DNA from 2 places in the Photobacterium sp. HL06 genome. Region 2 is predicted to be linked to the other one. Evidence: predicted binding sites of a transcription regulator. Region 2 holds the regulator's gene; the other holds the start of a gene.
What was found. The regulator MetJ, encoded in region 2, represses methionine synthesis genes. The targets are predictions, from matches to a motif close to TTAGACNTNTANANGTCTAA.
Positions count from the first base shown of each region.

Region 1 (15,678 bases), 480 kb from region 2:
CAGAGATTCGAAAGCTTCGCCCCAACACGCGCTGTTTTGGTATTAGGGGAATCCGCTGCTCTGCCAATTGGAGCTACAAACGAAAGGCTCCAGCATTTCTTCCGGGACGCGCAGTCTAGAGCCTTGAAGGTGGCAGGGGTAGAGAGATTCGACCGGGCTGGTGATCCAGCTCCCACATCGCTTCGCAGAAGCGACAAATGAAAAAGGCTCCAGCATTTCTGCTAGAGCCTTGAATGTGGCAGGGGTAGAGAGATTCGAACTCCCAACACGCGGATTTGGAATCCGCTGCTCTGCCAATTGGAGCTATACCCCTGTAGTTATTTTAAAGACTTAACTCTGTCTGAATAAGTGGCGGAACGGCCGGGCTTGCGTACAAGCGGGACTCATTCGACCGAAGGGCGAACCCTTCAAATAAGTGGCGGAGCGGACGGGACTCGAACCCGCGACCCCCGGCGTGACAGGCCGGTATTCTAACCAACTGAACTACCGCTCCACTCAATTCTGAGCAACAAATAAAGTCTTATGGTCGCTGCTTTATTTGTTTTTGCTTTCATCTTTTTTTAAAAAGATGAAAACCTATGTTAAAGCCTGGCGATGTCCTACTCTCACATGGGGAGACCCCACACTACCATCGGCGCTATTACGTTTCACTACTGAGTTCGGCATGGGATCAGGTGGGTCCATAATGCTATGGTCGCCAAGCAAATTCTTTTGAATACATTCCGCTGGCTATAAAGCCCGCTAGCTGTGTTAAGTTGCTCTCTCGCTCAGTCATTTAGCAGGCTAAACTCCTTCGCTCGACTCACAACTTGTCTTGCTATCGAACTTTATCCCGGCGCTACCTTAGGTAGGCGGAATATCTTCATAATCTGGGAAAGTTAACTAGTGTTCTCGCGCTTACATTCAAGCGTTCGTGGAGTCCAAAAAACCCCTTGGGTGTTGTATGGTTAAGCCTCACGGGCAATTAGTACAGGTTAGCTCAATGCCTCGCAGCACTTACACACCCTGCCTATCTACGTCGTAGTCTCCAACAACCCTTTAGGATACTTAAAGTATCAGGGATGACTCATCTCAGGGCTCGCTTCGCGCTTAGATGCTTTCAGCGCTTATCGATTCCGAACTTAGCTACCGGGCAATGCTACTGGCGTAACAACCCGAACACCAGAGGTTCGTCCACTCCGGTCCTCTCGTACTAGGAGCAGCCCCCTTCAATCATCCAACGCCCACGGCAGATAGGGACCGAACTGTCTCACGACGTTCTAAACCCAGCTCGCGTACCACTTTAAATGGCGAACAGCCATACCCTTGGGACCGACTTCAGCCCCAGGATGTGATGAGCCGACATCGAGGTGCCAAACACCGCCGTCGATATGAACTCTTGGGCGGTATCAGCCTGTTATCCCCGGAGTACCTTTTATCCGTTGAGCGATGGCCCTTCCATTCAGAACCACCGGATCACTATGACCTGCTTTCGCACCTGCTCGAATTGTCATTCTCGCAGTCAAGCGGGCTTATGCCATTGCACTAACCTCACGATGTCCGACCGTGATTAGCCCACCTTCGTGCTCCTCCGTTACTCTTTGGGAGGAGACCGCCCCAGTCAAACTACCCACCAGGCACTGTCCGCACCCCCGATAAGGGGGCGACGTTAGAACATCAACACTACAAGGGTGGTATTTCAAGGACGGCTCCACCATATCTAGCGACATGGTTTCAAAGCCTCCCACCTATCCTACACATGTAGGGTCAATGTTCAGTGCCAAGCTGTAGTAAAGGTTCACGGGGTCTTTCCGTCTAGCCGCGGGTACACAGCATCTTCACTGCGATTTCAATTTCACTGAGTCTCGGGTGGAGACAGCGTGGCCATCATTACGCCATTCGTGCAGGTCGGAACTTACCCGACAAGGAATTTCGCTACCTTAGGACCGTTATAGTTACGGCCGCCGTTTACCGGGGCTTCGATCAAGAGCTTCGACCGAAGTCTAACCCCATCAATTAACCTTCCGGCACCGGGCAGGCGTCACACCGTATACGTCATCTTTCGATTTTGCACAGTGCTGTGTTTTTAATAAACAGTTGCAGCCACCTGGTATCTGCGACTCCCAGTAGCTCCATCCGCAAGGGACTTCACCGCCAGGAGCGTACCTTCTCCCGAAGTTACGGTACCATTTTGCCTAGTTCCTTCACCCGAGTTCTCTCAAGCGCCTTGGTATTCTCTACCTGATCACCTGTGTCGGTTTGGGGTACGATTGCTTACAACCTATCGCTTAGAGGCTTTTCCCGGAAGCATGGCATCAATGACTTCATCACCGTAGTGACTCGACATCGGGTCTCAGCCTTAAGATGGTCCGGATTTACCTAAACCATCAGCCTACACCCTTGAACCAGGACAACCGTCGCCTGGCCCACCTAGCCTTCTCCGTCCCCCCATCGCAGTTATAAGCAGTACAGGAATATTAACCTGTTTCCCATCGACTACGCCTTTCGGCCTCGCCTTAGGGGTCGACTTACCCTGCCCCGATTAACGTTGGACAGGAACCCTTGATCTTCCGGCGAGGGAGTTTTTCACTCCCTTTATCGTTACTCATGTCAGCATTCGCACTTCTGATACCTCCAGCAAACCTTACGATTCACCTTCAACGGCTTACAGAACGCTCCCCTACCCAATGCAGTAAACTGCATTGCCGCAGCTTCGGTGTATAGCTTAGCCCCGTTAAATCTTCCGCGCAGGCCGACTCGACCAGTGAGCTATTACGCTTTCTTTAAATGATGGCTGCTTCTAAGCCAACATCCTGGCTGTCTGAGCCTTCCCACATCGTTTCCCACTTAGCTATAACTTTGGGACCTTAGCTGGCGGTCTGGGTTGTTTCCCTCTCCACGACGGACGTTAGCACCCGCCGTGTGTCTCCCGGATAGTACTTACTGGTATTCGGAGTTTGCAAAGGGTTGGTAAGTCGGGATGACCCCCTAGCCTTAACAGTGCTCTACCCCCAGTAGTATTCGTCCGAGGCGCTACCTAAATAGCTTTCGGGGAGAACCAGCTATCTCCAGGTTTGATTGGCCTTTCACCCCTAGCCACAAGTCATCCGCTAATTTTTCAACATTAGTCGGTTCGGTCCTCCAGTAAGTGTTACCTCACCTTCAACCTGCCCATGGCTAGATCACCTGGTTTCGGGTCTAATCCTAGCAACTGTACGCCCAGTTAAGACTCGGTTTCCCTACGGCTCCCCTATACGGTTAACCTTGCTACTAAAATTAAGTCGCTGACCCATTATACAAAAGGTACGCAGTCACACCACGAAGGTGCTCCTACTGCTTGTACGTACACGGTTTCAGGTTCTATTTCACTCCCCTCACAGGGGTTCTTTTCGCCTTTCCCTCACGGTACTGGTTCACTATCGGTCAGTCAGGAGTATTTAGCCTTGGAGGATGGTCCCCCCATGTTCAGACAGGATATCACGTGTCCCGTCCTACTCGATTTCACTAAGAGCGCGCTGTCGGCTACGGGGCTATCACCCTTTACTGCTGTGCTTTCCAGCACATTCGCCTAACATGCAACTAGCTTAAGGGCTAATCCGGTTTCGCTCGCCGCTACTGCCGGAATCTCGGTTGATTTCTGTTCCTCGGGGTACTTAGATGTTTCAGTTCCCCCGGTTCGCCTCGCTACGCTATGTATTCACGTAGCGATACTGGCTTATGCCAGTGGGTTTCCCCATTCGGAAATCCCAGTCTCAAGTGGCTTTTACTGCCTAAACTGGGCTTATCGCAAGTTAATACGTCCTTCATCGCCTCTGACTGCCAAGGCATCCACCTTGTACGCTTAGTCACTTAACCATACAACCCCAAGGAGTTTTTTATTTTCACTTTTCAAAAAAGTGAAGACAAAAGCGTATGGTCAACAACCAAGGTTTGTGTCTCTCCTTCTCTACATGAAAGAGCAGGGAGACATTGGTTTTTCGCCGGACTCTACACAAGACACTTGAATGTGTTTGCTTGAGAACTCGTTCTTCATAAAGAAGAACATTTTAATTCAATTGTAAAAATTGAATTTACTAGTCAGCTTTCCAGATTGTTAAAGAACATGTGTTGACCTTCGAAAAGGTGTCCACTTTTTAAAAGTACTATATATCTCTGTCTTTCAAGAGAAGTACGTTTAAAGAGTGGTGGAGCTATGCGGGATCGAACCGCAGACCTCCTGCGTGCAAGGCAGGCGCTCTCCCAGCTGAGCTATAGCCCCAACGTATTAAAAAGACTGTCACACACTTTCTTTGGGAAGAAAGTGGTGGGTCTGAGTGGACTTGAACCACCGACCTCACCCTTATCAGGGGTGCGCTCTAACCACCTGAGCTACAGACCCAAGTCTTTTCACGTTCTTTTACATTTTAACCAGGCAATCTGTGTGGACACTGCATAAAACAGCAAGTCTTTAGGTAAGGAGGTGATCCAGCCCCAGGTTCCCCTAGGGCTACCTTGTTACGACTTCACCCCAGTCATGAACCACACCGTGGTAAACGCCCTCCCGAAGGTTAAGCTATCTACTTCTGGTGCAGCCCACTCCCATGGTGTGACGGGCGGTGTGTACAAGGCCCGGGAACGTATTCACCGTAGCATTCTGATCTACGATTACTAGCGATTCCGACTTCATGGAGTCGAGTTGCAGACTCCAATCCGGACTACGACGTACTTTGTGGGATTCGCTCACCATCGCTGGTTGGCAGCCCTCTGTATACGCCATTGTAGCACGTGTGTAGCCCTACTCGTAAGGGCCATGATGACTTGACGTCGTCCCCACCTTCCTCCGGTTTATCACCGGCAGTCTCCCTGGAGTTCCCGCCATTACGCGCTGGCAAACAAGGATAGGGGTTGCGCTCGTTGCGGGACTTAACCCAACATTTCACAACACGAGCTGACGACAGCCATGCAGCACCTGTCTCAGAGTTCCCGAAGGCACGAAACCATCTCTGGTAACTTCTCTGGATGTCAAGAGTAGGTAAGGTTCTTCGCGTTGCATCGAATTAAACCACATGCTCCACCGCTTGTGCGGGCCCCCGTCAATTCATTTGAGTTTTAATCTTGCGACCGTACTCCCCAGGCGGTCTACTTAACGCGTTAGCTCCGAAAGCCACGGCTCAAGGCCACAACCTCCAAGTAGACATCGTTTACGGCGTGGACTACCAGGGTATCTAATCCTGTTTGCTCCCCACGCTTTCGCATCTGAGCGTCAGTCTTTGTCCAGGGGGCCGCCTTCGCCACCGGTATTCCTTCAGATCTCTACGCATTTCACCGCTACACCTGAAATTCTACCCCCCTCTACAAGACTCTAGTCTGCCAGTTCAAAATGCTGTTCCGAGGTTGAGCCCCGGGCTTTCACATCTTGCTTAACAGACCGCCTGCATGCGCTTTACGCCCAGTAATTCCGATTAACGCTCGCACCCTCCGTATTACCGCGGCTGCTGGCACGGAGTTAGCCGGTGCTTCTTCTGTCGCTAACGTCAAGGCATGCAGCTATTAACTACACACCCTTCCTCACGACTGAAAGTACTTTACAACCCGAAGGCCTTCTTCATACACGCGGCATGGCTGCATCAGGGTTTCCCCCATTGTGCAATATTCCCCACTGCTGCCTCCCGTAGGAGTCTGGACCGTGTCTCAGTTCCAGTGTGGCTGATCATCCTCTCAGACCAGCTAGGGATCGTTGCCTTGGTGAGCCGTTACCCCACCAACTAGCTAATCCCACCTGGGCTAATCTTAGCGCGAGAGGCCCGAAGGTCCCCCTCTTTGGCCCGTAGGCATTATGCGGTATTAGCTATCGTTTCCAATAGTTATCCCCCACACTAAGGCATATTCCCAGGCATTACTCACCCGTCCGCCGCTCGCCGCCCTTAACATCCCCCGAAGGTTCAGTTAAGTCGCTGCCGCTCGACTTGCATGTGTTAGGCCTGCCGCCAGCGTTCAATCTGAGCCATGATCAAACTCTTCAATTAAAGTTTTGTTGGTCTTTCGACCGGCTCAATGAATACTGATTGAACATCAACAACTAGAAGCTAGTTGTGATATTCGAATTGACTGTGCCGATATTTCTATCGTTTTGGTCACTCAGTTCATTGATAAATCTTTTGACTAATCATTTCACGAGTGCCCACACAGATTGCATGGTCAAATTGTTAAAGAACAAACTGATTCGTCACCGGCTAAGTTGCCGTGCTCCGTGTCAGTGAGGTCGCATTATAGAGAGTTCGATCGCATTGGCAAGGCCGATTTTAAAAAAAACGTCACACAACAGATCAACCGAACAAACTTTAGCCAGGAGAGGGGAAATAGCCCATTTTGAAAGCAGAAGAAGCACCGCATTCGTGCTTCTTTATCAGCAGGCAACATATTCAGTCATCGACCTGGGCTTTTTTCTTAAACGATCCCTTGGGTGGGTAACCGGTATCGCGGCTAGCAGCGTTTTGGTGTAATCGGCTTGTGGCGATTCATAGATGTCCTTAACCAAGCCGAGTTCAACGATTTTACCAAAATACATTACTGCCACTCGATCCGAGATGTGCTTCACCACTGACAAATCATGGGAGATAAAGATCATCGCTAAATCCATTTCTTTTTGTAGCTGAAGCAATAAATTCAATATCTGCGCCTGTACTGACACATCCAACGCCGAAACAGACTCATCACAGATGAGTAATTTGGGCTTTAACGCAATCGCACGGGCAATACCAATACGCTGGCGCTGCCCTCCAGAAAATTCATGGGGGTAACGGAGGATTGCGTCCTCAGGTAGCTCTACCTTAAATAGCAACTCCTTTACCCACTCTTTACGCTCTTCAGGCGTGCCTATTTTATGGATGATGAAAGGCTCTTCCAAAATCATACCAACGGTATGACGTTGATTGAGTGACTCCATGGGATCTTGGAATACAATCTGCATTTCTTTACGCAGTGCCCGCATTTTTTTAGGCGAAAGCTCCGTGATGTCTTTACCCTCAAAGTAGATCTTGCCGTCTGTAGGCTCATATAACTTGAGGATCGTTCGGCCTAGCGTACTTTTTCCGCAGCCAGACTCTCCAACCAAACCCAAGGTTTCCCCTCTTGCTACCGAAAACGAAACACCGTCAACGGCTTTGATAGCATAGCCCTTTTTAAAAATGCCTTTCCCGGAGACAAAGTATTGCTTGAGATGCTCTATACGAAGAATTTCGTCCATAACTGTATCCTTGATTTACCGAGCAGCTATCCCCTGCGCTCTGGCGAAGACTATCCTTTGAATTCCGGAAACAATGCCGTATTAAGAGGTTTAATTTCTATTGGCTGCTTTGGCTCATTATCCAAGCTGGGCATCAATCCCATCAGCCGCTCGGTATATGGATGCTGTGGATGGTCAAACAAGTCATAAACATCTGCATATTCCACTACCTTCCCGCCGTACATCACTGCAACATCATCACAAATCTCAGCCACCACCCCTAAATCGTGAGTAATGAAGAGCATTGCCATTCCGGTCTCTTCTTGTAATTCAATCATAAGATCAAGGATCTGGGCTTGTACGGTGACATCCAGTGCTGTGGTTGGCTCGTCACAAATGAGTATGTCAGGCTTGCAGGCCAACGCCATCGCTATCATGACACGCTGTCTCATCCCACCCGATAAATTGTGCGGGTACTCTTTCAGCCTTTTAGCCGGCATCGGAATACGGACCTTGGTCAGCATCTCTAATGAATAGGCTAACCTTTCTTTTTTACTCAACTCGGGACGGTGAAGCTCCAGTACTTCGTTTAGTTGCCTGCCGACAGAATGTACCGGATTTAACGCGGTCATCGGATCCTGAAAAATAATGGAGATACAATTTCCCCGCATGGCATACATTTCTGTCGCCGGAAGCCTTACCAGATCAGTTCCCCGGTATAAGACTTGTCCTCGGGTAATATAACCATAGGGCTTGGGTAGTAGCCCCAGTATGGACAGCGCAGTGACGCTTTTTCCACAACCAGACTCACCAACAAGACCAAGGGTTCGCCCCTTTCTCACATCAAAACTCACGCCGTGAAGGATCTTCACAACACCATCATCAGTCATGAATTCCGTTTCAAGATCAAGGACACTTAAAACCACATCAGAAGACATATACTTCCCCTTGCTGCATTACAGCTTATAAGTGTCATCGATGATCGTGACAGGCTCGAAAGCCCGGCCTTTCTTCATTGCAGCTTTAGTTTCTTTCTTGATGTTTACATCAATCCAAAAAGTACCCAGTTCCACCGGGTAGAAGATTGACTCTGTTTTCTTTGTCATCCCTGGAGTGGGGTATTTAACCCATCGCCAATGGGCTTCTCGGGTATAGGGAACCATATAGCCTGGCACAATAATATGGGCATCCGTGACCATCTTCTGGATCGTATGAGATATCTGATACCGCTTGGTCACATCAAACTCGGCTTTGAATGCTTCAATTTGGATATCCAGTGCCGGCGAGCTGTAATTGGTGTGGTTGTTAGTTTGAGGTTTCACATTCTTTGAATGTAAATACTCCCAGTAGGCGGGGATCTCCCCACCTCCCATATTCAAAAAGGCGAGGTCGTGTTTTTTCTCCAGAATATATTTAAAGGCAGCAGAGCCATCAACGAGGTTTAACGTCAGATCCAGACCTGCCTGCTTTGCTTGCTCTTTAAGATAGGCAATACGCGGTGACCAAACTTGGTAGCCGTAAGTGACAGCAAAACTTAGCCTCTGCCCCTGTTTATTAACACGAATACCATCGGCACCAATGGTATCGAAACCCGCTTTGGCAAAATATTGCGCGGCCAATTCAGGATTGAACTCTGGTGCCTTGTTATCCGCGCGGTCATAATCACCATGCCCAAAGCCCAGCCCGTGTGGCTTGCGGACATAATCCCCCCGCAGGACATTTTTAATCATACCGTCAAAATCAGTCGCATAAGTCAGCCCTTTTCGGATGTCGAGGTTATCCAGCAAAGGTTTGGCCGTATTAATCCACACTCCACCAGCCCCTTGAGTAACTTGGTTGTAGCCCCAGAATTTATGAATGTACCCTTTCTGGTAAGGTTGGCTATTGGATTTGTCATGCCAGAGCTGCGGCAACACTAAGGCAAACGTATCTAAATCCCCTTTTTCAAAATGCTTGCGAGCAATATCATTGTCACGGATCACCCGAAGCCGAATTTTATCTACGTTGTAACGATTCTGATAATAGCGGTTTTCATAGCCCCACCAGTCCTCACCTACGTGTTTAAAGGTAACGCTTTTCCCTTTTTTTACACTATCAAGGAAATAGGCCCCCGCCGTCGGCTCACTCTTAAAATTATATTTGCGAACGAAATTATCATCGATGCCATCCTTATTATTATCCGTACTTGGCTTAAAGAAATGTTCAGGGCGGGGTTGCAGGCCGTTACTGGGTAAATTAACCATCACCATTAGCTCATCATTACTTTTAGCTGTTTTGGCAACAATGGCAATCGTATGCTCATCATACTTAATCACCGTATCGATAGAATTGGTGAAAAAGTCGTTATACCAAGGATCAATGATGTCTTTCGAGCGGTAGTATTTCAGCATAAACAAGTAGTCATCAGCTGTAATAGGCTCACCATCAGACCACTTTGCGTTGGCATTTAATTTGAAATAGACCGTTTTAAAGTCATCTCCAAATGCCCAGGCCTCAGCGAGCTGGGGAATCCATTTGCCGGTGTTGGGGTGCCTTGCTGCCAACTTAGGCGTACCATCCATAAAATAATGTCGCAGGCCTGAATTGGCGTCTGGGCCGACACTTCGCAATGTTTGCGGGAAGCTCGCCATAAAAGAGCGGAACGTACCGCCTCGTTTAGCCTGTTCGGATGCAAATAAGGGTTCATTCATATTAGAAACCCACTCCAGCCCTTTAGGCAACGTACTCGCATTGGCGATACCGCTTAACCCCAAGATCACTGACAATACGGCAAGCTTTAGACTCTTATCCATTTTCACATCCTGTGTTAGCAGAAATTAAATGTAGCGAGTGAACTTCTTCGGATCGAAAGCCGCCCGAATAGCTTCGCCAATAAATGTCACCATGATTAAGACTAGTACGATAGCCGTTACCACAGAGGTAACGATCCAGGGGGAATCTAAATTAGATTTCCCCTGCTGCAACAGCTCTCCCCAACTTGGAGTCGGCGGCATTAATCCGAGCCCCAGGTAATCCAGCGCCGTTAGTGCGGTAATATTGGCGGCAATAGTAAACGGGGCCAGCGTCACGATCATCACCATGGTATTGGGAAGAATATGATGAAAAATGATCCTGGATGTTGATGCGCCAAGGGCTTTGGCTGCCATGACATACTCACGGGCTGACTCTTTATAGGTCATCGTGCGCATGTACCAGGTCATCCCCATCCAGCCAAACAGTACATTAATAGCAACAAACAGCGTGAAAGTCGGCTGGGTAATAGAGACTAGGATCATAATGACGTACAAAAACGGCACCATTGACCACACTTCAATGAAACGCTGCACCAATAAGTCGAATTTGCCACCAAAGAAACCCATCGCACAGCCAACAGCGGTTCCTATGGCATAGGAAATCACCATCGTGAGCAGAGCAAACCCCATCGCCGTTCTAAAACCGTAAACTAGGCGGGCAAGGATATCGCGGCCTATCACATCGGTGCCCAGATAATGCTTATCTTCAACGCTTGGCGCTGTCGGTGGGTAGTCGCCACTAAAATCCTGTTCGAACGGATCCCATGGCACTATCGGCATAATGACGAAATTACCCTTCCCTTGCGCTGAAAACAGCTGGCTCATCGCTTGATAGTCGGGTTCATTGCTGTAGCTAAAGCCAAAGTCAGTACCTGCCTTCACATTACTGAAAACAGGAAAGCTATAGCTTCCATTGTACTTAACCACCAGCGCTTTACTGTTTATCAGCAGTTCGGCAAACAGAGATAACACCAGCAGCAAAGACAACATGACAAAGGACCAGTATCCACGCCTGATCGCTTTGAAGCGCTTTATTTTTTTGATGGTTAAGGGATTCAGTGTCATCCGTTCACACTCCAAACCGCACCCGGGGATCAACCAACGCCACACAGATATCCGATAAGATATTCCCGATCATCAACATCGCCGCATTAATGGCAACAATCCCCATCACAACGGGATAATCACGCTGCATGATCGACTCGTACCCCAGCAAGCCAATCCCGTCGATATTAAAGATAACCTCAATCAGAAAAGAGCCCGTCATAAAGAACAGCAATGAGTTGCCGAAATGACTCGCTATCGGGATCAAGCTGTTGCGAAGCGCATGCCGACGAACTGCAGAGCGAAAAGGCAGCCCCTTTGCAATGGCCGTTCGAATGTAGTCTGACGACAGGTTTTCCATCAGGTTGTTCTTCATCGTCATTGTCAGGGTAGCGAAATCACCAATCAAATAGCAGATCAGGGGGAGTACAGCGTGCCAGAAAAGATCCGTGATTTTTTCAGAGAAGGTTTCATAATCTTCAAAATCCTCACCAACAAAGCCCCCCATTGGAAACCATTCCAGGTGATAGCTGAATAATGTAATAAGCAGTACGCCGACCACATAACCGGGCAAGGCATAGCCAACAAAAATAAGAATGGAAGAGCCAGAATCAAAGGCCGAGCCGTGCTTAACCGCCTTGTAATACCCCAATGGGATTGAGATGAAATAGCTAATGAAAAAAGTCATTCCACCGTAAAACAGCGAGACGGGAAGCCGTTCCGCAATCATCTCTGTCACCGGCTCGTAGTAGCGTGTCGATTCACCGAGATCAAGGCGGATCAGCTTGCTCAGCCATTCCCAATAAGCTTGATGAACCGGTTTGTCCAGGCCATAAAATGCATTCAGCTGGGCGAGCTGATCGTCGGATAGTGCAGAGCTGCCGCCCGCCGCTGTCATCGCAGCAGCCCCCTCGCCCTGGAACTGCATATTCGCCAGCATTCGCTCGACAGGCCCCCCGGGGACCAAGCGGGTAATCGCAAAAATCAGCACGGTAATGCCAAGAAAAGTCGGTATAACCAAGGCCATGCGATGCAAAAAGTACGACAGCATGTATCGACTAACTCCCTGTCTGGCTTCCTATCAATAAATATTCCAAGTAATTAAAAGATAGCAGCAAGAAAAGATTTCAGCTTTTTAATCAAGGCAGTGAACTGGGCAAACTATGCTCTGCCCGGGGAAATACAGGTATTAAAAAAGGCCGCTATGCGACCTTTATTGTTCGGGAACTGTTCGGGAACCGTTCAGGAACCGTTTGGGAGTGGTTCGAAGTATAAAATTAGCGAGATGCCAACCAACCCGGAACATCGGCGACACTGTCAAGTACCACACTCGCCAGGGCTTCGCCTTCTTCAGTCACAGGCTTACCGGTGCGCACCAATACTTTGGTACCCACTTCAGCAGCACCGGCCGCTTTCATGTCATCGGTCTTATCACCAATCATCACCGAATTGGCCATATCGATTTTCAAAAAATCACGGGCAGAGATGAACATCCCTGGCTTTGGCTTGCGGCATTCACAATCTTGCAGATAATCACCCTTGCCTTCTTTAGGATGATGCGGGCAATAATAGATGCCGTCAAACTCAACACCATTATCGACAAAATTCCAGTCCATCCATTCTGTCAGGGTCAGGAATTCATCTTCTGTGTACATACCTCGGGCAATCCCCGCCTGGTTGGTTACCAGAACAAGCAGATACCCCATTTCCTTGAATTTTTTGCACGCTTCAAAGACGCCTTCTACGTATTCAAAGTCATCGACGGTATGAACATAACCATGATCGACGTTGATCACGCCATCACGATCGATAAAAACTGCTGGTTTGGCCAAAAGTCAGCCCTCTGTCTATATATATTAAGGCAAATTATGGCATGGCTTCAGCAGGGATTCATCTGTTTATCACAATCCGCCGTTGCCCAGTCATGACTATTCGCAAATGGCCACAAAGCCATTTGGACGTCTAGACGTAAAAATATCTATTGACTTAGACGTCTAGACACCCTAGCATCAACAACAGATGCGATTAATAAACACTTTTCGCACAAAACAATGACAATGTAAATACAACAAATAGCATTACGATATACCAGTATTTACAAGCTTTTACCCTTGTAAAATTTGCCTTGGCAGCAGGTATACGGTTCAGGAAGTTCGATGATAGAAATAAATAGAGTAAATAAAGTGTTCTATCAGGGGGAGAAGGAAATCAACGCGCTGCGTGATATCAATCTGTCCATTGAGCAAGGCACCATCTTCGGCGTAATTGGCTCTTCCGGTGCGGGGAAAAGTACCCTGATCCGTTGCGTCAATCTGCTGGAAAAACCAACCAATGGTCACGTTATCGTTGATGGCATCGACCTAACCCAGCTTTCCAACCAGGAGCTGACGCTTGCCCGCCGCAAGATTGGCATGATCTTCCAGCACTTCAACCTGCTGTCGTCCCGTACCGTGTTCGACAACATTGCCCTGCCACTTGAACTCGCGGGCACAACGAAGTCTGATATCAAGACCAAGGTCAATGAGCTATTACAGTTAGTTGGACTGGCCGATAAAAGCGAGTCCTACCCGTCAAACCTCAGTGGCGGCCAAAAGCAGCGTGTGGCTATTGCCCGAGCACTGGCTTCTGAACCTAAAGTTCTGCTGTGCGATGAAGCGACCAGTGCCTTGGATCCGGCCACCACCCAATCAATCCTTGAGCTACTAAAAAAGATCAACCGCAAGCTGAACCTGACTATCTTGTTGATCACCCACGAAATGGACGTGGTGAAAAGCATCTGTGCGGAAGTCGCAATCATCGGTGATGGCGAGCTGGTAGAAAAAGGGCCGGTAGGTGAAATTTTCGCCCATCCAAAAACCGAGCTGGCACGTGATTTCATCCGTTCGACAATGGATTTATCCATTCCTGAAGATTATAAAGCGCGGCTTGTCGAGCAGCGCGTTGATAACAGTTATCCGTTGGTACGCCTTGAGTTCACCGGCGCATCGGTTGATGCCCCGCTGATCAGCCAGGTAGCCCGAGAATTCAACATTGATATCAGCATCCTAAGCTCCGATATGGACTATGCCGGTGGTGTGAAATTCGGCCTGATGCTGGCCGAGTTCTTTGGTACCGAACAAGCAGCAGAACAGGCCGTTGCCTTCCTTCGTGATCACAAAGTTAATGTAGAGGTATTGGGTTATGTTGCTTGAGTCTATTGCTAACTGGTGGCTGACCAACGAACGCCTGACCTACTTGCTGATTGATGCACTTGGTGAAACGCTGGTGATGGTATTTGCCTCTGGCCTGATTGGCTTTGCCATCGGTATTCCTGCCGGGGTTGCCCTTCACCTCACCAAAGATAATGGTTTGCTGGAAAACAAGGCGCTGAATAAAGTACTGGGTACCGTCACCAATATCGGCCGTTCCATCCCGTTCATTATCTTACTGGTTGCCATCATCCCGTTTACCCGTTTTGTCGTTGGCAGCTCTATCGGCACGGCTGCGGCAATCGTCCCGCTCACTGTCGGCGCAATTCCTTTTATTGCCCGCCTGGTTGAAGGAGCCCTGCTGGAAGTACCGACCGGCTTGGTTGAAGCGGCCCAGGCTATGGGGGCTACCCCACGCCAGATCATCAACAAGGTACTACTTCCCGAAGCACTGCCGGGCATCATCAATGCGGTCACAATTACCTTGGTGACCCTGGTCAGCTACTCGGCGATGGCCGGCACAGTTGGCGGTGGCGGCCTGGGTGATGTCGGTATCCGCTATGGCTACCAACGCTTCGACGGCACCGTCATGATGATCACCGTGGTCATGCTGGTCGTCCTGGTCCAAATCATTCAATCGGTCGGTGACCATTTGGTCAAACGAGCCGATCACCGCTAAGCAGAAAAAAACATTAACTAATAATTACCATCTAGTATTACGGAAAACCCCCGCTTTAAGGAGAAGTTACATGGCGTTTAATCTTAAGAATATTTTTGCCGTTGCAGGCCTGGCATCAGCACTTGTTTTAACTGGTTGTGGTGAAAAAGAAACCGCGGTCGATAACAGCAAGATTAAAATTGGGGTTATGGCGGGTGCAGAAGCCCAGGTGGCAGAAGTTGCCGCCAAGGAAGCCAAGGATAAGTATGGTCTCGATGTTGAGCTAATCACCTTCACCGACTATGTCTCACCCAATGCGGCACTGGAAGAAGGCTCTATTGATATTAATGCCTTCCAGCACAAGCCCTACCTCGATCAGCAAGTTACTGACCGTGGTTACAAGTTTGCCGTTGCCGGAAACACCTTTGTCTATCCGATTGCCGCTTACTCAAGTAAAATCAAATCAATCGACGAGCTGAAAGATGGCGACCAGATTGCAGTGCCAAACGATCCAACCAACCTTGGCCGTTCACTGCTACTGCTAGAGCAACAAGGTTTGCTGAAGCTAAAAGAAGGCGCAGGCCTAACAGCAACCGTACTGGATATTGTTGACAGCCCTAAGAACCTGAAAATTGTTGAACTGGAAGCTGCACAGCTACCACGCTCCCTTGACGATGTTCAGCTTGCGATCATCAACACAACTTACGCCAGCAGCATCAATCTGACGCCTGAGCGTGACGGTGTGTTTGTTGAAGACAAAGAATCACCGTACGTTAACTTAATTGTTGCCCGTGAAGACAACGTGAATGCTGA
Region 1 is NZ_CM183914.1:701,452-717,129, reverse strand. It holds tRNA gene AC51G0_RS03520 (tRNA-Trp) at 237-313, opposite strand; tRNA gene AC51G0_RS03515 (tRNA-Asp) at 417-493, opposite strand; rRNA gene rrf (5S ribosomal RNA) at 587-702, opposite strand; rRNA gene AC51G0_RS03505 (23S ribosomal RNA) at 944-3,834, opposite strand; tRNA gene AC51G0_RS03500 (tRNA-Ala) at 4,162-4,237, opposite strand; tRNA gene AC51G0_RS03495 (tRNA-Ile) at 4,281-4,357, opposite strand; rRNA gene AC51G0_RS03490 (16S ribosomal RNA) at 4,432-5,984, opposite strand; gene AC51G0_RS03485 (ABC transporter ATP-binding protein) at 6,365-7,204, opposite strand; gene AC51G0_RS03480 (ABC transporter ATP-binding protein) at 7,255-8,121, opposite strand; gene AC51G0_RS03475 (extracellular solute-binding protein) at 8,140-9,975, opposite strand; gene AC51G0_RS03470 (ABC transporter permease) at 10,000-11,040, opposite strand; gene AC51G0_RS03465 (ABC transporter permease subunit) at 11,045-12,070, opposite strand; gene gmhB (D-glycero-beta-D-manno-heptose 1,7-bisphosphate 7-phosphatase) at 12,297-12,851, opposite strand; gene metN (methionine ABC transporter ATP-binding protein MetN) at 13,176-14,210, shown strand; gene AC51G0_RS03450 (methionine ABC transporter permease) at 14,200-14,886, shown strand; gene AC51G0_RS03445 (MetQ/NlpA family lipoprotein) at 14,957-15,678, shown strand, end outside.
Region 1: metN (methionine ABC transporter ATP-binding protein MetN) is a predicted target of MetJ. The motif match lies at 12,974-12,993, and genes of this name have one in related genera.

Region 2 (15,678 bases):
TTCTTCCGAGTACAGGCTGTTTAGCGAGCGCTTCTGAACCACAGTAGCTTGACCTTTATACAGCTTCACCACAACTTCACCGCTCACATCTTGGGCAAGCTCATCGGCAGCAGCCAGCAATGACTTGCAAAGCGGGGTGAACCAACGGCCATCATAGATAAGGTGCGAGGCTTTCAGGCCAATTGACTCACGGAACTCAAACGATTCCTTATCAAGAACCAGCTGCTCTACCGCACGCAGAGCCTCGTTCATGATCGTGCCGCCCGGAGTTTCGTAGCAGCCACGCGACTTCATACCAACCAAACGGTTCTCGACGATATCGATACGGCCGACACCGTGCTCGGCACCTTTCTCATTAAGGTAAGTCAGCGTACTAAGCGGTGACATCGCTTCGCCATCAACCGCCACAATCTCACCTTTATCAATCAGGATTGATACTGTCTCTGGTTTTTCAGGGGCGTCTTCAGGATCCTTGGTCCATACCCAGCACAGCTCATTAGGCTGGTTCCAGGTATCTTCCAGCACCCCGCCTTCGGTTGAGATATGCCAAGCATTAGCATCACGCGAATAAATCTTCTCCAGTGACGCCGTACATGGGATATCACGCTCAGCCAGGTAATCGAGCAGTGCCTCACGGCTACGCAGATCCCACTCACGCCAAGGGGCAATAACTGTCAGCTGAGGGGCCAGTGCTGCATAGGCACTCTCAAAACGCACCTGGTCATTACCTTTACCAGTACAGCCGTGACAAACAGCGTCTGCACCGACTTCCAGTGCACATTCAACCTGCGCCTTGGCGATGATCGGACGCGCCATCGAGGTACCTAGCAGGTATTTACCCTCATAAATTGCACCGGTTTTCAGGCTTGGATAGATATAGTCAGCGACCATTTCAGCCTTAAGATCAGCGATATAGCAAGATGATGCACCAGAAGCCAACGCTTTCTCTTCAATACCTTCCAGCTCCGCCTCACCCTGGCCAACATCGGCCACAAACGCCACAACCTCACAGTCATAGTTTTCTTTCAGCCATGGAATAATTGCTGATGTATCCAGACCGCCGGAATAGGCTAATACGACTTTAGTTACCTTACTCATAATGCTCTCCTGATTGCCTGCTCGACGGTCATACCGCTCAGGCGTTTTAAAATAATGGGTGTTCTGACTTAGTTAATTCTGTTTTCGCCCGGCTTATACCGAGAACTTGGTGCCGATACTCTGGCCATCGAACAAGGCTTCCAGCTTGTCCGGGTAGCGCCAGGTCGCCACTTCAATCGGGCGTCCCAAGGCTTTGGCTGCTTCAAAGGCAGCACGTACCTTGACGACCATGCCATCGGTGATCACCGCCTGGGTGATCAGTGCTTCTGCTTCGTCTTCGGTCAGGCTGGCAATCAAATGCCCTTTGCCATCCAAAACGCCGCTTACATCCGACAGCAATACCAGCTCGGCATCCAGCGCCGCTGCAACAGCAACAGCAGCCTGATCCGCATTGACATTCATTAGCTCGCCATCGGCATCAAGGCCAATGGAGCTCACAATCGGTAGATAACCCGAGGCCATAATCAGCTTCACCAGCTCACTATTGCCCGGTGCAGCTTTGCCCACTGAACCCAACTCCGGATCCAGCTCGGTGATTTGGCACAAGCCACCATCGGCCAGGCTCAAGCCAACGGCAGCAACACCAGATTTAATCGCCTGACCTTGCAATACTTTATTTGCCGTACCGGCCAGTGCCCCTGCAATAAAGGGAATATGCTCTTTCGGTGTGACCCGCAGGCCCTCTTTCTTAACGGTTTCGTGCTGCAGCTTTTCCATCAGCTCGTCAACCAGATAACCACCGCCGTGTACCAGCAGCAATGGCCGCTGGGCCTTTTCCTGGTAATGGCTGATTGCATTAAACAATTTTTCCAGCGTGTCAGTGCATGACAGCACAGCACCACCTAACTTAATAACTAAAGGAACCTGACTCATGGTGATACCTCCTAAACCAACGCCGTTAACTGCGGAAAATTATTCCGAATATTTATGCACTGCATCGCTTGAGATGAGGCACCTTTCAATAAGTTGTCAATCGCAGATGTTAATACAATGTGCTGACCCTGTACCTTCCAGCCAATATCACAGAAACAGGTATTAACAACATTCTGGATACTGGCCGTTTGCTCGCCCAGCAACCTGACGGCATGTTGGCCGGTTTGTTTCTGGTAGGCTTGCTGCATGGCCCCAGCCACTTCTTCGGCATCAACACCTGGTGCCAGCTTCGCCGTAATCGTCGCCAGGATCCCACGCTTGAAGCTGCCAAGGTGTGGGGTAAAAATCACGTCACAGTCAAGGTGAGCAGCAATTTCTGGCTGATGACGATGGCCAAATACCCCATAGGCCTGCAAGCTCACTTCACAAAAACTGTTGACCATTGATGCTTTGCGGCCAGCACCGGAAACACCGCTCACCGCGTTAATAACAGGCCACTGATTTTTATCGATAAGGTTGGATTCCAGCAGCGGCTTTAGCGCCAGCTGCGAAGCCGTCGGATAACAGCCCGGAACCGCCACCAGCTGCGCTTGTTTAATCGCCTTGCTATTCCATTCGGCCAAACCATAAACCGCTTGTTTTAGCCACTGCTGGTGCTGGTGTTCAAAACCATAGTACTGAGTATAGAAGTCATCCCCTTGCACCCGGAACGCCCCTGACAAATCAAACACTTGACAGCCAGTAGAAAGAAAGGTTGTAGCCAAGTCATGACTCACCTCATGAGCGGTAGCCAACAGGACGATATCCGCCTGTGCTGCAACCGCGGCCGGATCTTTCAGCGGCTGCAGGGGTAAATCCACAATACCTTTTAATTGACCGTGTAATTCACTCACAGGCTTATTGGCGTCAAGGCTGTTTGCCGACACATATAAGCCTGCTAGATTGAGATGAGGATGGATGTGCACCATTTTCGCCAGCTCTGCGCCGGTATAACCGCTGGCACCGATAATGAAGGTGTTCAACATAAGTAATTCCGTTCTAATGCTTTAAGTAGTAAATACTTGGTATTTGAAACTTTGCTGCAGATACAGCAGATGATGGGGTGCACGAGCGCACCAGGCGGATGAGACTTAGCGTCGTCGGAGGGTATTCAGATTGTGAATGTTCGCCTGGTTCATGTTAATAACTTCCTACATTTAACGTCTTTAACTATTCTTTTGACTGGTGTTCTGCTTCAATATGAGAACAAAAGAGCAATTAAATTTTTATTCATCTTGTTTGCATTTATATGTTTACCGATTAATCCCTATGCTGTCAACAGCAGGAGTGAAAAAAGTAGCAATTCGGTGACTTATTTCTGCCGCTTGCTATTAAGGAAGAAATAAATAGACAGATCACCCTGTCAAAAGCAACATAATGCATAATAAGATTATTCTATTACTCTACTTTTGCTGAAAGTAAAAGCACTATGCACAAAGAGCACACGAAATTCGTGCCTTATGACTCATTTTTACGAAAATTTGTTACAAGCCAAATTTCATATCATGACAAATATCAAGGTGGCTGCGATTTATTGCCGCTAAATGTAATCAAAGTTGACCTGAAAGTGGGATCGCGGATAGATTGTCACTAATGCGATAGCAAATTGGATGTAACAAAATTACGAGATGGAAGCGATATGAACGAAAAGTACAGCGCGTTAAGAAGTAACGTAAGTATGCTCGGCCACCTGCTGGGTAATACCATTAAAGATGCGCATGGCGAGCCACTGCTAGATAAAGTGGAAGCTATACGTAAGTTATCTAAATCTGCCCGCGCAGGAAATCAGGATGATCGTGAGAAACTGATCGATGAGTTGCAAAACCTGCCTGATGAGCAGCTACTCCCTGTTGCGCGTGCCTTTAGTCAGTTCCTGAACCTGACCAATATTGCCGAGCAGTACCATACGGTGTCCCGTCACTGCGAAGAGCATATCTGCAGCCCGGACTCAATCGACACCCTGTTTGGCAAACTAAATAACAGCGAGATCAGCCAGTTTGACTCTATTCAGGCCGTGCGCGATCTGAATATTGAACTGGTACTAACGGCACACCCGACGGAAATCGCCCGTCGCACCATGATCCACAAGCTGGTGCAAATCAACAAATGCCTGTCAGAGCTGGAACTGAGCGAACTGTCACACAGTGAGCGCCTGCGTGTCGAGCAACGCCTCGAGCAGCTCATCGCCCAAGCGTGGCATTCCGATGTGATCCGTAAGCAGCGGCCAACGCCGCTGGATGAAGCCAAGTGGGGCTTCGCCGTGGTCGAGAATTCCCTGTGGCAGGCGGTACCAGAATTCCTGCGCCAATTCGATGAAAAGCTGACCAATCACCTTGGCGAAGGCCTACCAATTGATGCCTCTCCAGTTAAATTCTCTTCCTGGATGGGGGGCGACCGCGATGGCAACCCATTTGTTACCTCGACCATCACTCGGGAAGTCTTGCTACTGTCACGCTGGAAAGCGGCAGATTTATACCTGACCGATATCCAGGAGCTGGTCAGTGAACTGTCGATGGTCAAATGCAACGACCAGGTTCGTGAGCTGGCAGGCGATGAACACGAACCTTATCGTGCCATCCTCAAAGATCTGCGTGCCAAGTTGACCAATACCCGTGACGTGCTGGATGCCAAGATCAAAGGGCTGAGTGTCCCGAACTTTGGCATCATCGACCATGTCGACCAGCTTTGGGACCCGCTCTATGCCTGTTACCAGTCGCTGCACGAGTGCGGCATGGGGATCATTGCTGACGGCCTGCTGCTGGATGTCCTTCGCCGTATCAAGTGTTTCGGTGTGCACCTAGTCCGCCTGGATATCCGCCAGGAAAGTACCCGCCACTCTGACGTAATCTCTGAACTGACTCGCTACCTGGGCATCGGCGATTATGAGCAATGGAGCGAGCAAGACAAAGTCGCCTTCCTGGTCCGCGAGCTAGCCTCAAAACGCCCGCTACTGCCACGCGACTGGCAGCCTTCTGCAGATGTTCGGGAAGTCATTGACACCTGTAGAGCCATTGCCGAGCAACCACGCGAAGCATTAGGCGCCTATGTCATTTCCATGGCACGCACGGCCTCTGATGTCCTGGCCGTTCACTTACTGCTAAAAGAGGCCGGCTGTCCGTTCAGAATGGATGTCTGCCCGCTGTTTGAAACCTTGGACGATCTCAATAACTCCGAGTCGGTGATCAAACAGCTGATGAATATCGACTGGTACCGCGGCTTTATCCAAAACTACCAGATGGTTATGATCGGCTACTCCGATTCAGCCAAAGATGCCGGTGTCATGGCTGCTGGCTGGGCTCAGTACCGTGCGATGGAAGCATTGGTAGATGTTTGTGAGGAAGCCGGGGTGGAACTGACGCTGTTCCACGGACGCGGGGGCTCTATTGGCCGCGGGGGCGCACCTGCACATGCTGCCCTGCTGTCCCAGCCGCCGCGCAGCCTGAAAGGCGGCCTGCGGGTTACCGAACAGGGCGAAATGATCCGCTTCAAGCTTGGCCTGCCAGAAGTTGCCGTCAACAGCCTGAGCCTGTATGCCAGTGCGATCCTGGAAGCCAACCTGCTGCCACCGCCGGCACCGAAGCAAGACTGGCGCGAATTGATGGATGTCCTGTCCGAAGTGTCCTGTGAAGCCTACCGCGATGTCGTACGCGGCAACGAAGAGTTCGTTCCGTACTTCCGCGCGGCAACACCTGAGCTGGAGCTGGGCAAACTGCCACTGGGATCACGTCCGGCCAAGCGTAATCCAAAAGGTGGCGTAGAAAGCCTACGTGCTATCCCATGGATTTTTGCCTGGAGCCAAAACCGCCTGCTACTGCCTGCCTGGCTAGGAGCCGGTGAAGCCATTCAGTTTTCTATCGATAAAGGCCATACCCAGCAGCTAGAAGAGATGTGTCGTGAGTGGCCGTTCTTCTCAACCCGCCTGGGAATGCTGGAAATGGTGTATACCAAAACCAACATCGGCATTGCTGAGTACTACGATCAGCGCCTGACCGAGCAATCTCTATGGCCGATGGGCCAGCAGCTGCGCGATCAGCTACAGCAAGACATCAAGGCTGTACTGACTGTCGAGAACAGTGCTCACCTGATGGAGCAGGACCCATGGGGTGCGGAAGCGATCCGCCTGCGTAACATCTACGTTGAGCCGCTGAATATGCTCCAGGCCGAGCTACTTTATCGTACTCGCCAGCAAGAAGAGCCGTCACCAATGCTGGAAGAGGCCCTGATGGTCACTATTGCCGGTATTGCAACGGGCATGCGTAACACCGGCTAATTCAGCCACAAGACCTGATATCAATCCAGAGGCCACCCATCGGGTGGCCTTTCTTCTATCTCAGGCTCTGGTGCCTCACATAGGTCTTCTTTTCCCGTTCTACTTCTCATCGCACTTGATATACCACCAATCCATTTCACACTTTTTTTATTACAGTGGCTCAAAAATGAGACGCAATGTAACTAGTCGCATAGTCTAAAGTTATCCCATGCACTGTGAACATGGGTGAATCACAATATATTGCAGTGCATCGGAAACCTTAAGATATAGACAAACATCACAAGATGAACAATTGGTCGTTCCCCAAAGTGGTTATTATCACTATCTAGTGTCGATAAAGAGCACATTGATGTGTATGCTACGTGATCTCGATCAGGCACTGCAACAAGACGATTATAACAAACGCCAAAGAGCGCAGGGTAACGTCTGTCTGATTGTTTTTTATTTGTAGTATTTTAACGGATAGAAGAGATGTCACTACCACACGTAATATTAACCGTGCTGAGCAGCCGCGATGCAACCGGTTACGATATAACCAAAGAATTTTCCCACAGCATCGGTTACTTCTGGAAGGCAAGCCACCAGCAGGTTTACCGAGAGCTAAACAAGATGGCTACCAATGATCAGGTGACCTGCAAGCTAGAACCGCAGGAAGGCAAACCGGATCGTAAAGTGTATTCCATTACCGATCTAGGCCGCCAGGCACTATTTGAGTGGTTCCAGGAGCCTGCTCGCAACCCAACCATTCGTGATGAGTTCTCTGCCAAACTGCTGGTTTGCGGTGTGCACAATTCCGTGCCGATGCAACAGCAGCTTGAAGGACTGATCGAAGAGTCTCACACCCTGATGAACCATTACCACGAGCTGGAAAAGGTTCATTTTGGCGACTACAAAAACATGGATCGCCAGTCCCGCCTTGATCGCCTTACGCTTCGCCGTGGTATCCACAACCGTCAGGCGTGGATTGACTGGGCAGAAGAAGTACTGGTCGAGCTAAAAGATATGGACAGTGCTGACAGCAAGGTAGCGCTCAATAGCTAAAATGGCTAACCGCGCGACCCCTTAACGAAAAAAGCCGCTTTTAAGCGGCTTTTTTAATGGGGGGCATTTAAACAGCAAGAGGGCTTCTGGCTTAGCCCTGAATCCCGGCCTCGGCACGGACACCTAGGGTATGGCAAATCGCATAGGTCAACTCAGCGCGGTTCAGGGTATAGAAATGGAAGTCCTTAACGCCTTCACGGCTCAATACACGCACCATATCTATCGCATTACTGGCACCGACCATCTGGCGGCTCAGCAAATCATCATCAAGCCCCTGGTATTGCTTCTCAAGCCAGCCCGGGATCTTCACGTTATTCGCCAACGCAAAGCGCTTGGCCTGGGTCATGTTGGAAACAGGTAAGATGCCCGGCACGATCTCAACATCAATCCCGGCTGCCACACAACGGTCGCGGAATCGCAGGTAGCTTTCAACATCAAAAAAGAACTGGGTAATTGCTCGGCAGGCCCCGGCATCGACCTTGCGCTTTAGGTTAATCAAATCGGCCTGGGCACTTTTCGCCTCAGGATGAACCTCCGGGTATGCGGCAACCGAAATATCAAAGTCGGCCTCTTTGCGCAGCAGCTCTACCAAGTCTGCGGCATACATCTCAGGTTTCACCCCTTTTTCAGGCAAGTCGCCACGCAATGCAACGATATCGCGGATCCCATTGTTCCAGTAATCGCGGGCAATGGTACGTAGCTCATCACGTGTTGCATCAATACAGGTCAGGTGCGGTGCCGCCACTAGGCCGGTCTGATCTTTTATATCTTTGATGATCGAGTGAGTACGGTCCCGCTCACCAGAGTTTGCACCGTAGGTCACTGACACAAACTTTGGCTGCAATGTTTTCAGGCGGTGAATAGAATTCCATAGGGTTTGTTCCATTTGCTCAGAGCTTGGCGGAAAAAATTCAAATGAAACATTGATGTCACCATTGATATCGGCGATGTTCTGGTTAAGCGCATCTAAGTGACTTGCGTGTGAATACCCCATAGTCTATTCCTTTCTGTTCCGGCCCCTGGCCTGCTCCCTAAATGGTGACGCCATTAAATAACCGTTTAGACGTCTATATGTCTCCAGAATGTCTTGTAACCAATTTAATGTCAACAAAGTGAACATGAATATTTCTCAAGTTCATATTGCATGATCTTCAACTTAACCGACATCGACCAAATAAGCAAAAACCCGCAAAATGCGGGTTTTCCATGCTAGGTTAGTGATTAGCTCTGGATAACTTTCTAGTAACAGTGGTTTGCACCAACATCATCTAGCCTAGCTATTACCATCATCTTTATTTACACCCGCTACAGCATCGCCGCCAGCCGGTTAATATCAGACAATAATGCGCCCGCCGTGACATCCCGTCCCGCGCCAGGGCCCCGGATCACTAGCGGGTTATCACGATACCAGCGACTTTCGATGGCAAAAATATTGTCACATGGCAACAGGTTCGCTAATGCATGTTCCGGCAGTAAGGCTTCAACACCGACCGCCGCCTTGCCGTTCTTATCGAGGCGGGCAACATAGCGTAGGACCTTGCCTTCCTTCTGGGCTTTAGCCAAACGCTCGTTGAGCAGTTCATCCAATACGTCAGCCTGCTCAAAAAAGCCATCCAGTGTCAGCGGCGCCAGCTCCTCAGGAACCAGGGATTCAACCTTGACCTGCTCAGGCTCGAGGTCCAGGCCGGACTCTCGGGCTAGGATCACCAGCTTGCGCATCACATCGCTGCCATCCAGATCTTGGCGGGGATCCGGCTCTGTCAGCCCCTGCTGCCAGGCTTGCTCTATAAGTTGGGAAAACGGCAGCGAGCCATCAAACTGCTGGAATAACCACGACAGCGTACCGGAGAAGATCCCCGAGAGGGCAATGATATCGTCACCACTCTCGCGCAAGTCACGCACGGTGTGGTTTACCGGCAACCCGGCACCGACCGTGGCGTTATACAGCCAATGACGGCTACTTTTGGCAAAAGCATCCTGTACCGTATGATAATCCCGCCCCGAGGCAGAGCCTGCCACCTTGTTGGCCGAAATCAAATGCAAACCACTTTCCGCGATCTGTGGGTATTTTGCCGCCAGCTCGGCACTGGCCGTAACGTCCAGCACCACCACATCGTCATATGGGTGTGCAGATAACACACTAAGCAGCTCCCCCTCAGCAGAGTCGACGGCCTCATCATCAAATGCCGTCAGCGCCCGGGTGGGCTCCAGCCCCTGAAAATCAATCCAGTGTCGGCTGCTGTCTGCCACTCCCACTAAGGTAAAACTCATACCGTGGCGTTTTTCCAGCTGCTCTTTTTCACGCTCAAACAGCTCCAGCCAACGGCTACCAATATTGCCTTTGCCACAGAGTACTAGGCCGATACGCTTCTGGGCCTGGAACAGGCTCTGGTGGACCTGCTCAATCAAAGGAGCAGTATCGACCTTGCGCAGCACTGCTACCAGGCTCAAACCCGACTCTAACTCGGTCGTAAACTCAACAGGCTGATTCTTAAGCTGATGATAAAACCCATAGCAATGCACCGGGTTGTTAACAACCCCTGCACCAACGGCAGCGACGATAGCGAAACCATCACGAAGGCGAAGCTCTGCTGTGATACCGCTGTCTTGCAGCAATGCCAGCACACCGTTGACCACCTCACCGGTGTAAGCCAGCTGGATACGCCCCTTATCAGTTTCGACACACTGGGCCAGCGGCTGTAGCTGGGCCCGCTGCAAGGTCCGCTCCAGTTCACCCAGGATCGGCTCAAAATCATGGGATCGTGCAACATCCAATTCAATCAGGCAGACATCATCAAGCGAGGTAATGATCTTGGCACCGCGGCCCGAAGCCAGTACCCGCTCAACCCGCGTCGAACCCGATTCAGGCTGATGGCTGCAGCGCAAGGTTAAGTCAATCGCACTCTGGGCGACCGGCTGCAAGGTCCGGCTATGAAGCACTGGTGCCGCCAGCCTGGCTAGCTCACTAGCCTCGTCCAGGCGTAGCAGCGGCAACAGGCACGCATCCCCTACTTTGCGTGGATCGGCACTGTATACCCCGGCAACATCACTCCAGATAGTGACCCTCGACACTTCTGCCAACGCCCCAATGACTGTCGCGGAATAATCCGAACCGTTACGTCCCAGCAACACGGTTTCACCCACCTGGTTACGTGCCATAAAGCCAGTGATCACCATGCGATGCTGGCTGTGCTGGGCCAGCTGCGCTTTTAGCAGCGGCCAAGACAGGGCTCGGTCAACCTCTGGCTGGGCAGCTCGCTCAGCCCGGAGGAACTCGCGTGAATCGAGGTAGGTTGCTGGCATCGCCTGCTGCCCAAGCAACGTCGCCAACAAGCGTGCCGACCATAGTTCACCATGCCCTAGAATAGTGGCAATCGAGGCTTCATCCAGGCCTTGCTCGCCCAGTTTAGTCAATTCACTGAGCTCAAGGTGGAGCTGGGTCTGCAGCTCATCAGCCTCTGTACCGGTTAAGAGCTCGCTAATCAGCTCCTGCTGAAAACAACGCAGTTCCTGCAGGGCTTCATGGGCCTGGCGGCCATCCTTGCCTAGCAGCTCGACCCAGGAGATCAGGCTATTGGTGGTTTTGCCTGCCGCTGAAACGACAATCAGATCATCGCTGTTGGAATGTTCCTGCAATATTTCCGCCACCCGGCGGTAGCAATCAGGATCGGCCAGGCTGCTGCCACCAAATTTATGTAGCTGACGTTGAACAGGTTGGCTCATTCGGTTACCTCCGCGGCTTTATTGAAGGCCTGATCTAAATCGGCAATCAGATCGCTTGGGTCTTCAAGGCCTACCGAGAGGCGCAGTAATGACGGCTTGATCCCGGCTTCTGCCTGCGCTTCATCAGACATCGCGCGATGGGTCATACTCGCCGGGTGGGCTATCAGACTTTCCGTCCCCCCTAGGGATTCCGCCAGTGAAAAACAACTCAATCCGGCGACAAACACCTCTAGCTGGCGATAGCTGCCGGCCAGCTCAAAACTGAGCATAGAGCCAAATCCTTTTTGCTGTTTAATGGCTATCTCATGACCGGGATGCTCGGGCTGGCTCGGGTGGTATATCTGGCCAACCAATGGCTGGGTCTGCAAATAGGCCAGTACCTGAGCGCTATTTTCCTCGTGCATTTTCATTCGCGGAGCCAGCGTACGCAGCCCGCGCAACGTCAGGTAGGCATCAAACGGTGCACCAGTCGCCCCAATACAGTTTGCCCACCAGGCGATATTCTCGGCCTGCTCAGCATCTTGGGAAATCAGCACCCCGCCCACCACATCAGAATGACCGTTGATGTATTTGGTGGTCGAGTGGACAACAAAATCAGCCCCCAGGGCTATCGGTTGCTGCAAAATTGGCGACAGGAAGGTGTTATCAACCGCCACCAAGGCACCAACTTGCTTGGCTTTTTCGCACAATTCGGCCACATCAACGACCCGGAGCAGAGGGTTCGACGGGGTTTCAACCCACACCAGCTTGGGCTTTTTCGCCAGGGCCGCTGCCAGTGTTGCCGGATCAGCCTGATCGATAAATTCGACCCTGAAGTCACCTTTTCCTGCCCGAGTGTTGAACAGGCGGTAGGTTCCGCCATAGCAATCATGCGGGGCAATCACTAAATCTTCCGGCCCCAGCAGCGCGGAAGCCAACAAGTTAATGGCTGCCGTACCACAACTGGTGACGACACCGCCCGCTCCCCCTTCTAGCTCAGACAAGGCATCAGCAAGCATATTTCGGGTCGGGTTGCCAGAACGTGAATAATCATATTGAGGAAGCTCACCCAGTTGTGGGAAGCTATAGGTCGAGGTCAGATAAATAGGCGGAACAACAGCATTATGCTGAGTATCTGATTCAATACCGGTACGAACGGCGACGGTGGCAAGCTTCTTGTCACTCATAATTACTTTCCTTGTCTGGGGGGCAAGCCCTGCTTTCGAATAACTTTTAATCACCAACATTAACCACAATCAACAGGGACGTCAACACTTCTAGACGTCTATATGTCTTTGCTTATGGCAGTAAATCCCGCTAAAATTCCCCCATATTATATTTATTGAATCCAACATCGCTGAGAAGGTAAAAAATGGCAGAGTGGAATGGCGAATACATTAGCCCATATGCGGAGCACGGTAAGAAAAACGAACAAGTAAAGAAAATCACCGTTTCGATTCCATTAAAGGTACTCAAAATCCTGACTGACGAGCGTACCCGCCGTCAGGTTAACAACCTGCGTCACGCAACCAACAGTGAACTGTTGTGTGAAGCATTCCTGCATGCCTACACCGGCCAGCCGCTGCCGACTGACGATGACATCCGGAAAGATCGCCCGGATGACCTGCCGGCAGAAGCCAAAGAGCTGATGGAAGAAATGGGCATTAAATACGAAGACATCAACGAGTAAAGCTCGCCTTTCTATAGCCTGCCACTTTCAGACATAAAAAAACCAGCCCGGAGGCTGGTTTTTCAGTATCTCAAATATGCGATGGCTTATTTGTCATCCATATAACCGATAGGCATCTCAATCTGTGCCACACCTGAATCAACCGCCGCCTGGGCAACCGCTTTGGCAACACGAGGAAGCAAGCGAGGATCCATTGGCTTCGGAATGATGTAATCAGCACCGAATTCCAACTTGTCGGCACCCGCAGCAGTCACAACTTCAGTCGGCACCGGCTCTTTTGCCAGTTCACGGATCGCGTGAACGGCCGCCAGTTTCATGTCATCATTAATTTCGCTAGCACGAACATCCAGTGCACCACGGAAAATGAACGGGAAACAAATCACATTGTTAACCTGGTTCGGGTAGTCAGAACGGCCTGTACCCATGATCAGATCATCACGTACTGCGTGGGCCAGCTCAGGCTTAATTTCAGGATCCGGGTTCGAACAGGCAAATACCACAGGCTTATCTGCCATTAGTCCAAGCGCTTCCGGGGTCAGTAGGTTAGGACCTGAAACACCGACAAAGATATCAGCTCCTTCGATCACATCTTCCAGCGTACGCTTGTCAGTATTGTTAGCAAACAGCTGCTTATATTCATTGATGTCATCACGACGGGTATGGATCACACCTTTGCGGTCCAGCATGTAGATTTTCTCACGCTGGGCGCCACATTTGATCAGCAGCTCCATACAAGCGACAGCTGCAGCGCCAGCCCCTAGGCAGACAATCACCGACTCGCTGATGTCTTTACCCTGGATCTCAAGGGCATTCAGCATTCCCGCAGCTGTTACGATGGCTGTACCATGCTGATCATCGTGGAAAACAGGGATCGCGCAACGCTCAATCAGGCGCTTTTCAATTTCAAAACAATCAGGTGCCTTGATATCTTCCAGGTTAATACCACCAAACGTATCAGCAATGTTTGCCACCGTATCAACAAACTCATCAATGGAACGGTGCTTCACTTCAATATCGATAGAGTCCAAACCGGCAAAACGCTTGAATAGTAGCGATTTACCTTCCATAACCGGCTTAGAAGCCAGAGGACCAAGGTTACCTAGGCCCAGGATTGCAGTACCGTTGGTGATCACGGCAACCATGTTGCCTTTACCAGTGTACTTATAAACGTTTTCAGCGTTTTGCGCGATCTCTCGCACAGGCTCTGCGACACCAGGGCTGTAAGCCAAAGCAAGATCTTCAACCGTATTAGCCGGTTTGGTGAGTGAAATTTCGGTTTTACCTGGTACAGGGTATGCGTGATAGTGAAGTGCTTGTTGGCGAAAATCTTCAGACATAGTGGTCTTGATCCTGAATGAAAATGATGTTCAGTACGGTATTGGGAGGTAGATCATATTCTATAGCGATACAAAATCCTAGCTCAGCAACGCTGGTCGAGCCAATAAATCCCCACCTGAATACTCAGGTATAGCGTATTTATGATCCAACAACAGAAAAATGGGTAGGAAACGTGCTACTTGATGCGCAAAGCGTTCAGAAAGGAAAGAGTATAAAGGAGAAAATGCTAAATGGTGAAAAGCGTATCAATCATTACCTGCAGATAAAAAAAGGGATGCTTGCGCATCCCTTTTTCGGAATTCATCTGGCAATTACTTGCTAGAAAGCGCACCGAAACGCTTGTTGAACTTGTCGATACGGCCGCCAGTGTTAACCTGACGCTGCTTACCTGTGTAGAAAGGGTGGCACTTGTCGCATACATCAAGGTTGATGTCTTTACCCATAGTAGAGTTAAATACGAAAGTGTTGCCGCAAGAACATTTAGCGTTCACTGCTGTGTATTCTGGGTGAATACCTTGTTTCATGGGATAACCTCAAAGCTAAGGCCGTGTCGCTCTCCCGATCCAAAGCCGGGCACCACACGCGTTAATAACAGTATAACGTCTGGCTGCCAGCAAGCTGACGCCAATACGATAAATTAGGCGACGTATAGTAATCAATCGCGTCGTCCAGATCAACCAATGCGCTCCTTTTTTCACCGCTTTGCCGCCCGCTGCCGGGCAATGTACACTTCCTTATCTTAGTATATGCGGATTATGCGGTTTGTTATGACGCCCAACATTGCCCGAGTGGCCCTTCCTGTCCCCTTGGATAAACAGTTCGATTATCTGATCAAGCCTGACCACTCCCCCGTTATCGGTGGCCGGGTACGGGTCCCCTTTGGTCGCCAGCAGTTGGTCGGCCTCGTTATGGCAATCACCGATCAATCGGATTTCCCGCTCAATCAGCTTAAAGCCATCAATGCCGTCCTCGACAACGAGCCTCTGTGGCAGCCGCCATTGTTTGGCCTGCTCACCTGGGCCAGTAGTTATTACCAGTATCCGCTCGGCGACACCCTAGCCAATGCCATGCCGACGTTATTGCGCAAAGGCCGTGCAGCCTCACCTGCCAGCCTGAAAATGTGGCAACTCACGGAAACCGGCCGCGATCAGCCACTGGCTTCGCTAAGCCGTGCTCCGCGCCAAGCCCAGGTACTCAACACCTTGCGTCATGGCAAGACCAGTCACGAGAGCCTGCTGGCCGATGAAGTCAGTTCGGCAACCTTGAAAACCCTGTGCGACAAAGGCTGGATTGAAGCGACTGAAGAACAGCCAAGTACCGTTGACTGGCAACGCGATTTTGCCATCACCGAAGAAAAGCCAAAGCTCAATGACGAGCAGGCATTGGCGGTCGCTACCATCAATGCCAACCCGGCGTTTGGCTGCTACCTGCTCGAAGGGGTGACCGGCTCGGGTAAAACCGAAGTCTACCTTAACCTGCTCGAGCCCGTACTGGCGGCCGGTAAGCAGGCATTGATCCTGGTGCCGGAGATCGGCCTGACCCCGCAAACCATCAACCGCTTCCGCCGCCGTTTCAATGTACCGCTGGAAACAGTCCACTCGGGCCTCAATGACACCGAACGGTTGTC
Region 2 is NZ_CM183914.1:226,159-241,836, reverse strand. It holds gene AC51G0_RS01115 (argininosuccinate synthase) at 1-1,098, opposite strand, end outside; gene argB (acetylglutamate kinase) at 1,192-1,971, opposite strand; gene argC (N-acetyl-gamma-glutamyl-phosphate reductase) at 1,983-2,996, opposite strand; gene ppc (phosphoenolpyruvate carboxylase) at 3,650-6,280, shown strand; gene AC51G0_RS01095 (PadR family transcriptional regulator) at 6,752-7,321, shown strand; gene metF (methylenetetrahydrofolate reductase) at 7,413-8,315, opposite strand; gene AC51G0_RS01085 (bifunctional aspartate kinase/homoserine dehydrogenase II) at 8,627-11,044, opposite strand; gene AC51G0_RS01080 (O-succinylhomoserine (thiol)-lyase) at 11,041-12,210, opposite strand; gene metJ (met regulon transcriptional regulator MetJ) at 12,396-12,713, shown strand; gene AC51G0_RS01070 (malic enzyme-like NAD(P)-binding protein) at 12,800-14,050, opposite strand; gene rpmE (50S ribosomal protein L31) at 14,363-14,575, opposite strand; gene priA (primosomal protein N') at 14,819-15,678, shown strand, end outside.